Regions from separate parts of the Prosthecochloris marina genome, predicted to be linked through region 1. Evidence: riboswitches for the same ligand, from Rfam matches in the RefSeq annotation. Region 1 holds a riboswitch; each other region holds the start of a gene.
What was found. A riboswitch is a leader RNA that binds a small molecule or an ion and turns the genes downstream of it on or off. The one in region 1 is predicted to bind cobalamin.
Positions count from the first base shown of each region.

Region 2: it holds a riboswitch for cobalamin, as region 1 does, so the genes downstream of both, metE (5-methyltetrahydropteroyltriglutamate--homocysteine S-methyltransferase) here and CR164_RS01495 (TonB-dependent receptor) in region 1, are expected to answer to the same signal.
Region 3: it holds a riboswitch for cobalamin, as region 1 does, so the genes downstream of both, CR164_RS08545 (ribonucleoside triphosphate reductase) here and CR164_RS01495 (TonB-dependent receptor) in region 1, are expected to answer to the same signal.

Region 1 covers NZ_PDNZ01000001.1:321,085-324,368, forward strand. Annotated here, with positions in the region: gene CR164_RS01490 (TIM barrel protein) at 1-565, opposite strand, end outside; cobalamin riboswitch at 766-978, opposite strand; cobalamin riboswitch at 1,210-1,446, shown strand; gene CR164_RS01495 (TonB-dependent receptor) at 1,716-3,284, shown strand, end outside.
Region 2 covers NZ_PDNZ01000002.1:138,594-141,877, forward strand. Annotated here, with positions in the region: gene metE (5-methyltetrahydropteroyltriglutamate--homocysteine S-methyltransferase) at 1-1,909, opposite strand, end outside; cobalamin riboswitch at 2,051-2,226, opposite strand; gene CR164_RS02790 (L,D-transpeptidase family protein) at 2,299-3,284, opposite strand, start outside.
Region 3 covers NZ_PDNZ01000005.1:170,634-173,917, reverse strand. Annotated here, with positions in the region: gene CR164_RS08545 (ribonucleoside triphosphate reductase) at 1-1,848, opposite strand, end outside; cobalamin riboswitch at 2,019-2,206, opposite strand; gene serC (3-phosphoserine/phosphohydroxythreonine transaminase) at 2,556-3,284, shown strand, end outside.

The DNA of each region.
Region 1 (3,284 bases):
CGAGGCGATCGAACAACCGGTCGATTTCCCGCACGCTGTCAAGCCGGAAATTGCCCGGCCACCAGAGATTTTCGAACAGGATCCAGCCATCATACGCTGTATCACGGACAACCTCGTTGATCACATCGGCAGACAGATCGACCATCTCCTCCCAACTCCATGGCGGATTCCAGTTGAAAATGTAGTCGAGCTCGTAATGAACAGGATGAAAAACCACATAAGGGCAGTTGAAACGCCTTGCAAGCTCCAGCTGTTCACGGTAACAGGCAACGATCGTCTCCCGGCTGGTCCCACCATAGTACATCTCGATGTTCCTCTCGTTGTCGAACATCGCCAGGAGTTGCCGCCTGTCGTTGTACCATATCTGTTTGAGCATCACGAAAAAACGCAGGTGAATGCCACCGATGATCTCTCCGGGGATTGAATCGTACACGTAATCACCTACCGGATAGAGCTCATAACCGTCGAAACCTGTCTCATCGAGCAGAGAAAAAGCATGCTCCCAACGCTCACCGGCAATGGAAAGATCGTTTGCATGAGTGCTGATATTGAGTAAGAAACGCATGGCCCATTACTTCACTGGTTCGGTAAAAACATCGTTTACCGCAACCGGGAAAGCATAAAAACAGCGTGCATGCTGGTCGAATCGGCAAGAACATTCAGACCTTTCGATAGAAAAGACAACAAGCTGTGGACAGAGAATGTCCCTATACCTGTTTCGCGGAAGAGTAATGCACAACATATTGAGATCGATTGCTTTAACCCGAAGCGATAAACACCACGGCAGGTCTTCTGACTCTCCTGAATCTGCCGCCTTCCCGATCCGGGAGCCCGGTTCAGTGACATCTTGGCAGATCAATATCACCGGCATGAAGCCGGTACAGGATTACAGCAGCGGGTACTGTTCCGGATTTCCACCGGATTCCCTTTTAAGCCGGTTGGCAGAAGCCAGCCGACACCGTAGTGTTTGTATATACTGTAAAACCCGCTGAAATACAAATTCCCGACTCTTTCGTTTTTTATCAGCCCTCTCTCCTATGGACACCCCTAAAAAGTGCCATGAGCGGTTCGAGAGCAAGGCTGATGGAGCGTAGCAATCGGGGCGTGCAATACGTTTTTAGAGGTGCCTATAGGGATGATGTGTTCCCGACAAATAGTACAGCAACTTTGCAACGCCGTATTTTTTCATTATAATCCATCACTTTTCTGGAATGTTCTTTCTCAACCGGTGCCTGTGGCGACAAGCCATGGGGTAAAAGGGAATCGTGTGAAAATCACGAACTGTTCCCGCAACTGTCATTACTGGAGCTGATCTCATCAGCTCATCTGCGTGAGTCTGCGTCACTGCGTCAACCTTATCGTCCATCCCGGGCGGCGTGGGAAGGCACAGCCTCGATAATGTTTTTCAGTGAGAGTCAGGAAACCTGCCGGTTGATTATTGCCAAAGTTAACAGGCAAAACACTGTTGTTTACGAAAACAAGCAGCGATTTTCCTGCGGCTCAAACGGCTACGGGACCATAGCCCGGCAATAAGCCCATACCCCGGAATGAAATTCAGTTCGACCTGTTTCAGCATCTATCAAGGCAGTCTGGTGATCCGTAGAGTAAGCCACCGGTACGTCATGTCTTGTTTAAACGACCATTTTGCAGAACTCCTGCTGAAACGGTGAAGAACATGCTTTCATCGAAAACAGTAACATTTACCTGACGAAACCATGCAGCACCCATCATTGACGAAAGGGCTTCTGAAAACTTTTTTCGCATTGCTTCTTCTCCCCTCTTCCGCATTTTCCGGGGAAAACGCTTCCGGAGAAATTACCGTACCGGAGATCGTGGTTACCGCCACGAAAACAGAGGAAACTCCGTTTTCACTCCCTGTATCCATAGAAACCGTCTCCTCCTCCGATATCGAACGTGAGGTCGCTGAAAGCAGCTCAGAACTTATCGAAAAGGTACCGGGAGTCAGCATCGAAGGCAGCGGAATGTGGGAAGCAGCCCCCGTGATCAGGGGTTTTAGCGGTACCAGGACGCTCGTGCTGATAGATGGAGATCGCGAAAACAATCTCTGGGCGGGGCGCGACCCACTCACACCGTTTATCGGTGCTGCAGATATCGAGCGAATCGAAATACTCAAGGGCCCTTCTTCGGTGCTCTATGGAAGTGATGCTCTTGGTGGTGTCATCAACTTCATCACGAAAAAACCTGATTTCGCACTGAACGATGACTGGAGTTTTGCACCGGAAGCATCAGGCACCTACAGTTCGGTCGACGAAGGCTGGCAAGGAAACGTGGCACTTGGCGGAGGAGGTAACGGTTTCGATTTCCGCATCGATGCTTCAAGCCGGGACCATGGTGACTATACGGATGGAAATGGCAACAAGATCGCAAACAGCCAGTTCGAGGCCATGAGTCTAGGAGCTCAGGGCCGCTATATGATCGATGATCAGCACGAAGTGTCACTTTCATATCGCCATACCGGCATCGATGACAAGGGAGTCCCCCAGAAAAATAACGCGCCATGGTCTCACTTCACCAAATTTGACACCGATACCTGGAAAGCAGCGTATACAGCCCGGCAACTCGGAGCCATCGAGGAACTGCTCCTGAAAGGTTGGCTTGTCGACCAGGAACGGGTATATGACTGCAGAATAAACAGTTCGACGCAACCGATGTATACTCTCAAGAACAACCGGATCGACACCGGAGCAAAAGGAGCATCGCTACAGCTCACCTTTGCCCCTACACGGCAAAACACGCTTGTTACCGGGCTCGACTATGTGCACGAAAACGCGGAATCCGCTGAAAAACAGATCAAGAAAAAAACTTCGAACGGGAAAACCGCAAAAGAAATCACCTTCCCACCCGTCTCCGACGCCCATCGCGATCATATCGGTTTTTTCGCCCAGGATAAACATGTTTTCCATAACGGTTCCGTCCTGATGGGCGGTCTCCGCTACGACTATTTCAGCGCCGATGCAGAGGACGCACTTTTCAGGACAGTAGTGTATGAACCTGACGGACAGACCGTCAAAAAAGTGGTGGAAGAAGTGAACGTTTTCAAAGAAAAGAGCGATCAGGCGCTTACAGCCTCACTCGGCTATGCACATCCGTTGAACAAAACAGTGAACCTGACAGCAAACATCGCGACCGGATTCCGCTCGCCTGACATGTTCGAACGCTTCTCCACAAGAGGAGGCAGTTACATCATTCTCGGCGATCCCGATCTCGATGCGGAATACTCCTGGAATATCGATTCGGGTATTAAAATCAAATCAGAAACCCTT
Region 2 (3,284 bases), on a different contig from region 1:
TCGAATCGGAAACACCCGAAGAGGTCAACCGGAAAGCATCGACAGCCCATCGAAGATACGATGCCCTGTCCTTTTTCTTGAGTGGCATACCCTCACTCAGCGCGGCTTCATCGATCTGGATAACCCTTATTCCCGCATGTTCCAGATCCTGAACCTCGTCCCTCAGAGCAAGTGCGATCTGGCGGCAAACCTCCGAACGCTCAAGATCATCGCGAACGAAACTCCAGCTTAGAATGGTTACCGGCCCTGTCAGCATACCTTTGACCGGTTTCGTAGTCAGAGACTGGGCAAAAGTGCTCCACTCAACCGTCATCGGGCCGGAACGTGAAACATCACCGTAAATAATCGGCGGTTTGACGCACCTGCTTCCGTAGCTCTGCACCCAGCCGTTTTCGGTGAAGCAAAACCCCTCCATCTGCTGACCGAAATATTCCACCATATCATTGCGCTCAACCTCCCCGTGAACAAGAACATCCAACCCCAAATCCTCTTGTCTTCCGATAATCTCATGGATCTCATCCTTGAGAAACTGCTCATACTCCCCGGCCCCCAGCGTACCTTTGCTGAAAAGCCTGCGCTGTCTGCGAACTTCCGCTGTCTGGGGAAAAGAACCGATCGTCGTAGTCGGAAACAAAGGAAGATTCAGCCATGCCTGTTTTTCACGGCGCTCCTGATACGTGCTGCTTCTGTGCAGCATCTGATCACTGATGGATGCGCAATGCTCTCGAATCTCCTTGTTTTCAACCCATGCGCTGTTCCGCCGTGACTGAATGGCTTCGGTATTCTCAATGAGCGCTTCACTGCAGTCCCAACAATCCAGAATATCCCCCAAAACACTGATTTCATCGCACTTCTGAACGGCAAACGCCATCCAGTTTTTCAACTCGGGATTCAGAGAAGTCTCTTCTTCCAAATCAACCGGAGAGTGCAGAAGCGAGCAACTCGAAGCAATCATGAAGCGCTCTTCCCCCACATCCCCTCTGATCCTGACAAGAACATCCAGAGCCTGCTCGAAGTCCGTTTTCCATATGTTACGACCATCGACGATACCTGCGGAAAAAATCATCCCTGACGGCAAACTACCCAAAACCTGTTCAAGACATCCGCGGCCACGGACAAGATCGACATGAAGCCCGCCGCAACCTGAAGAAAGGGCAAGATCGAGATTATCGTCAAGAGTATCGAAATAGGTTGCAAGCAACAACGAAGCATTACCCGATGCAGCATTCAACCTCTTGTAAACCGGAACGAAAGCTTCGATGGCCTGTGGAACCATATCCGCACAAAGTACCGGCTCATCGAGTTGTATCAAGGAACAGAATTCAGCAAGCTCTGAAAGAATACCGCAGTAAACAGCAACGACTTCTTCGAGTTTTTCCCAACGGTCATACCCTTCGGACGCCTTTGCAAGAGACAACCAGGTAACCGGTCCCACCAGAACCGGTTTGGGACGAAAGCCTGCCTTTATCGCTTCACGGGTATCCTCGACAATTCTGCGGGAAGAAAGAGAAGGTGAAAACGACGGGGAGATTTCAGGAACGATGTAATGGTAGTTTGTATTGAACCATTTTGTCATCTCCATCGCCGCAATATTCGCGGCGGCATCCCCTCGAGCCATCCTGAAATAGGTATCGATACCGACACCGGCGGCATCGAACTCACCAAACCTCTCGGGCACAGCACCAAGCATCGCCGTGACGTCAAGAACATGGTCATAGAGAGAAAAATCACCTGTAGCGACATAGGACAAACCGGCACTTTCCTGAATCCCCCAATGGTGAAGCTTAAGCCTTCGACACGTCGCCTCCAGCACCTCTTGGGAAATCACCCCCTTCCAGTAAGCCTCGAGAGCTTTTTTCAGCTCCCGTCCGACGCCGATTCTCGGAAAACCTGCAATGTGTTTTTTGATCATTGTTACTCCTTTTGACAGTGGTTAACTGAAAGAAGCAACGACACCTCGAAATGAAGACAATCTCAAAGTACGACCAGCTCTGGCGTTGAACGCCACCGAACCTCGACTTTTCAGCATACCTGTCTAATCGCGAGACATTCGTGCTCCGTGCGATCAGGGCGTCTCCTGGCTTCTGACCCTTCAGTGCAGCAACCTTCCTGCCGTATGGGAGATACAGTGGTGTCTGCCGGTATTTTGTCAGTTACAGTGGCGCGTCCGCGACGGATTTTCACCGTCTTCCGTTTCCTGATACGCCTTATTGAACAGTATAAAGTAACCGGCAGGAGCGAAGAAAACAACAGATTGGATACAAATGTCCGAAAAAACATTTTTCCCTGTACACCCCGTTAAAATGTACAGCTTTCAACTGTCTTGTAGGGATAAGGCTCTTTGAGAGCACTGAGAACCGCTTCATCACGGTCGTAAACATCATCCCTGAACAACACTTCGTCATTCTCCACCAAAGCGGTAAGGTACACCAGGAAAATCGGAATTCTCTGAGGAAGGTGAACTGTCCTGGTTTTACCGGCAGCGATAACGTCCTGGACATCGTCCTCACCCCATCCAAGTAGAATCTCTGCAAGTTCGAGAGGGTTCTGAAGGCGAATACACCCGTGGCTGAACGCTCGGGTGCTTTTATCGAAAAGATGCTTGCTCGGCGTATCATGGAGATAGACCAGATGCTTGTTCGGGAACATGAACTTGACACGACCGAGTGCGTTTCTTGTACCAGGCGGTTGACGCAGTCGATAAGGCAACGAACTGGCGCTGTATGACGCCCAGTTGATCGAAGCCGGATTCACCACACGACCGCTACGGTCGATAACCTGCAGACCGTTTCTTGCCAGATATCCTGTATTGTTCTTGATTGCCGGCAGAGCTTCTTTTCTCAGAATGCCCGGGGGAACATTCCATGACGGATTAAAAATGATGTACTGCATATCTGCCTTGAAAACAGGGGTTTTCCAGTAAGGTTCCCCGACAATGACCCTGGATCCCCACCGGTAATTCCAGTTTTCAACATACTGAACCGTAAACCCTGCAATGTTGACCAGGAGAAACGTAGGTTCGAGCTTCTGAATAAACCAGCGATATCGGTCAAGATTGAGTCGGATCTGATCAATCCTTCGAGAAACAGGCACATTGAGAGCCCGCAACGTCTTGGGGCCGACCGCCCCGTCAACATCGAGTCCAAGACGCGCCTGAAAACGTTTGACGGCATCCATCAGTTCATTGCTGTACAATAGGGCAGATGATGCGTATGATGTATCGACCAGTGCAAATTCCTCGATTTCACCGGTTATTTCAAGCCGTCTTCTCAATGCAGGCATTC
Region 3 (3,284 bases), on a different contig from region 1:
AGCGTGAAAAACGGTTCCCCCCGTATAACGAATCTGCATCTCATCCTGGAGGCGCAGCGCTTCGAACAAATCATCGGTATAGTTGACCGGCAGCTGTGAGGAATTGGTATAGTAAGGTTCTGCACCTTTCTTGCTTGCCTGCTCATTGGCAACGATGATATCGGGATAAACCGCTTTGTTCAACCTTGCAAGACGATAAGAGGTTCCTTCTGCAGGTGTAGCTTCGAGATTGTATATATGGCCGGTTTCCTCTTGAAACGCCACCAGGCGATCACGCATGAAATCCAAGACTCTCAGACTGAACGCCTCACCTTCAGGTTCACCAATCGCACATCCAAGAAAATTGAGACAACACTCGTTCATGCCAAGCAAACCGATGGTCGAGAAATGATTATCCCAGTACCTGCCGTTTTTCCTGTAGAGATTACGCAGGTAAAACTTCGAGTACGGGTAGAGCCCTTGTTCAGTAAGGCGCTCGATCACCTTTCGCTTGATTTCCAGACTGCTTTTGGCAAGCTCCATCACCCTTGAAAGACGTTGAAAAAACTCTTCTTCCGAAGAAGAGAGATAGCCGAGTTCCGGCAGATTGATCGTCACTACACCCACCGAACCGGTCAGCGGGTCGGAACCGAAAAGTCCTCCACCCCTGCTTTGCAGCTCACGTTTGTCAAGACGGAGACGGCAGCACATGCTCCGCACATCATCCGGGTTCATGTCAGAATTCACAAAATTAGAGAAGTATGGAATCCCATACTTTGCCGTCATCTCCCAGATACCTTCGTAGACAGGGTTTTCCCAATCAAAATCCGGAGTGATATTGTACGTGGGAATTGGAAAAGAAAAAACCGAACCGTTTGCATCTCCGTCGAGCATTACCTCGGCAAACGCCCGGTTGAACATATCCATTTCGGCCTGAAAATCACCGTACACCTCATCCTGTAACTCACCCCCGATGATGACCTGACGGTTTTTCATAGGTTTAGGAATCAGAAGATCGAGCGTCACGTTGGTAAACGGAGTCTGAAACCCGACCCTGGTCGGCACATTCATATTGAAAAAGAATTCCTGCAGACACTGTTTCACCTCTACATACTCCAGGTTATCGTAGCGGATAAACGGAGCGAGCCATGTATCGAAACCGGAAAAAGCCTGCGCGCCGGCAGCCTCTCCCTGCATGGTATAGAAAAAATTCACGATCTGCCCGAGGGCGCTCCTGAGATGCTTTGCCGGTGCACTGTTAGTCTGACGCTCCACCCCCCGAAAACCGTTCATTAAAAGATCCTCGAGATCCCAGCCGACACAATACACACTCAACGAACCAAGATCATGAATATGCATTCGCCCTTCCTTGTGAGCCTGTGCGATCTCCGCCGGATAGATCTCATTGAGCCAGTATTGGGAACTGACGATGCTCGAAATATGGTGGTTCAACCCCTGAAGCGAGTAACTCAAGTTGGCATTTTCCTTCACACGCCAATCCTTGAGGTGCAGGTAATCATCGACCAGGTCGATGTTGGCGAAGATCTCTTTCGCCTCTCGCATATTGTGATGCTGAAAACGATAAATAATATATGCCTTGGCTGCATCGAAAGCATGATTTTCAAACAGCACCTTTTCAACGACATCCTGAATCTCTTCGACCGAAGGGGGGTCGAGAGAAACGTTTACCCTAAGTGACTCAACCACCCGGGCACACAGGTCAGCCGCATATTGCCGGTCAGGATTTCCTACAGCTCGAAGAGCCCTGAAAATTGCAAACGTAATTTTATCCTGATCGAAACGAGCAACCCTGCCATCACGTTTGATGATCATCTTAGCGTCATCACATACCATCTTGTTTTCCATCATGAGCACCATTTTTAAAATGTGAAAAAGCCGTTACAGGCATGCTCTCGCGGAAACAAGCGATGGAAGGGATTATCAAGGAGAGAAAGGAAAAAAAGCCAGCCTCATTCCAGTCACATGCTCTTGGACGCGAAAGCATAATCGTTATACCTCTCAGCAACCGGATGGTTGCTGAAAAAATAAGACACAAGACAGGTCTCCTGGCTTTCCCTTTTTCACGGCGCCTTCCCATTCCAGCAAAAGGAACAGTGGCACACTGCCGGAAAACATTTCAACGGGTTTACAGTTGCGCGTCAGCTCACGATTTTCACGTGATTCCCTATTAAACCCCGGTTAAGGGGTATCTTGCCTTATCAAGATTGACGAAAGAACATCTTGTTTGAATGTAAAAATATTGCCGTTGTTGACAAAGATAAAGAAGTCAATTGAAAAAAATGCGATCAGGAATCAGAGGCGAGATTTCTAACGGCAACACATCTTACCCAAAAGAACCGAGCATCGTTCTACAACGATAACACGTTTTTTTTCGAATGATTATGGTGAATTGTTTTTTGGTATCATCGAGGATATTCACTATAAAGATAAATCTTTGACAAAAAGCATCGGTTATCCCCAAAAGCATCATTGGAAGTTTTGACAACAGCACAATATCCAGAATCACTGGTAATACTGTCACCGCCATTCTTGATCAACGAGACGTAACAACCTATATGCCATACAATTTTTACGCCGGACCTTGCAAATTGCCCGAATCGGTCATTGAACGCATCCGCAACGAGTTTACCGATTACCGGGGCAGCGGAATGTCGGTGATGGAAATCAGCCATCGTGCACAGCCGGTTCTGGATCTGCTTGAACGCACACAGGAAAAGATTCGAAGATTGATGGGGTTAGCCGTTGATGATGATGTACTGCTCTTGCAAGGAGGAGGCACATTGCAATTCAGCATGATACCGATGAACCTCTCAGCGGCAGGAGATCCTGTCGATTACATTGATTCAGGATACTGGGCGGCTAAAGCCATAGAAGCCGCTCGCCAACTGGAACGGGATGTACATGTTGCCGGTAAGGCTCATGATACGATTCCTACTGCACTCGATATCCGAGCCGATGCCCGCTATCTGCACGTATGCACCAACAATACGGTAATGGGTACGCAATGGCAAGGCATACCGGAATCTCGGGTGCCGCTGGTAGCCGATATGAGTTCGGACATTCTGAGCCGAAATATCGATACCGGACGTTTCGCTTTGATTTACGCTCATGCCCAGAAAACCATCGGTGCTGCTGGAGTTACCGTGGTGATCGTCCCCCGGAAAACACAAGAGATGATTCAACCGGGCCTACCCTCTTTTTTTGATTACCGTACACATGCCGATGCCGGATCAAACCATCACACACCGCCCGTGTTCGCCATATACGTCGTTGAGTGTATGCTG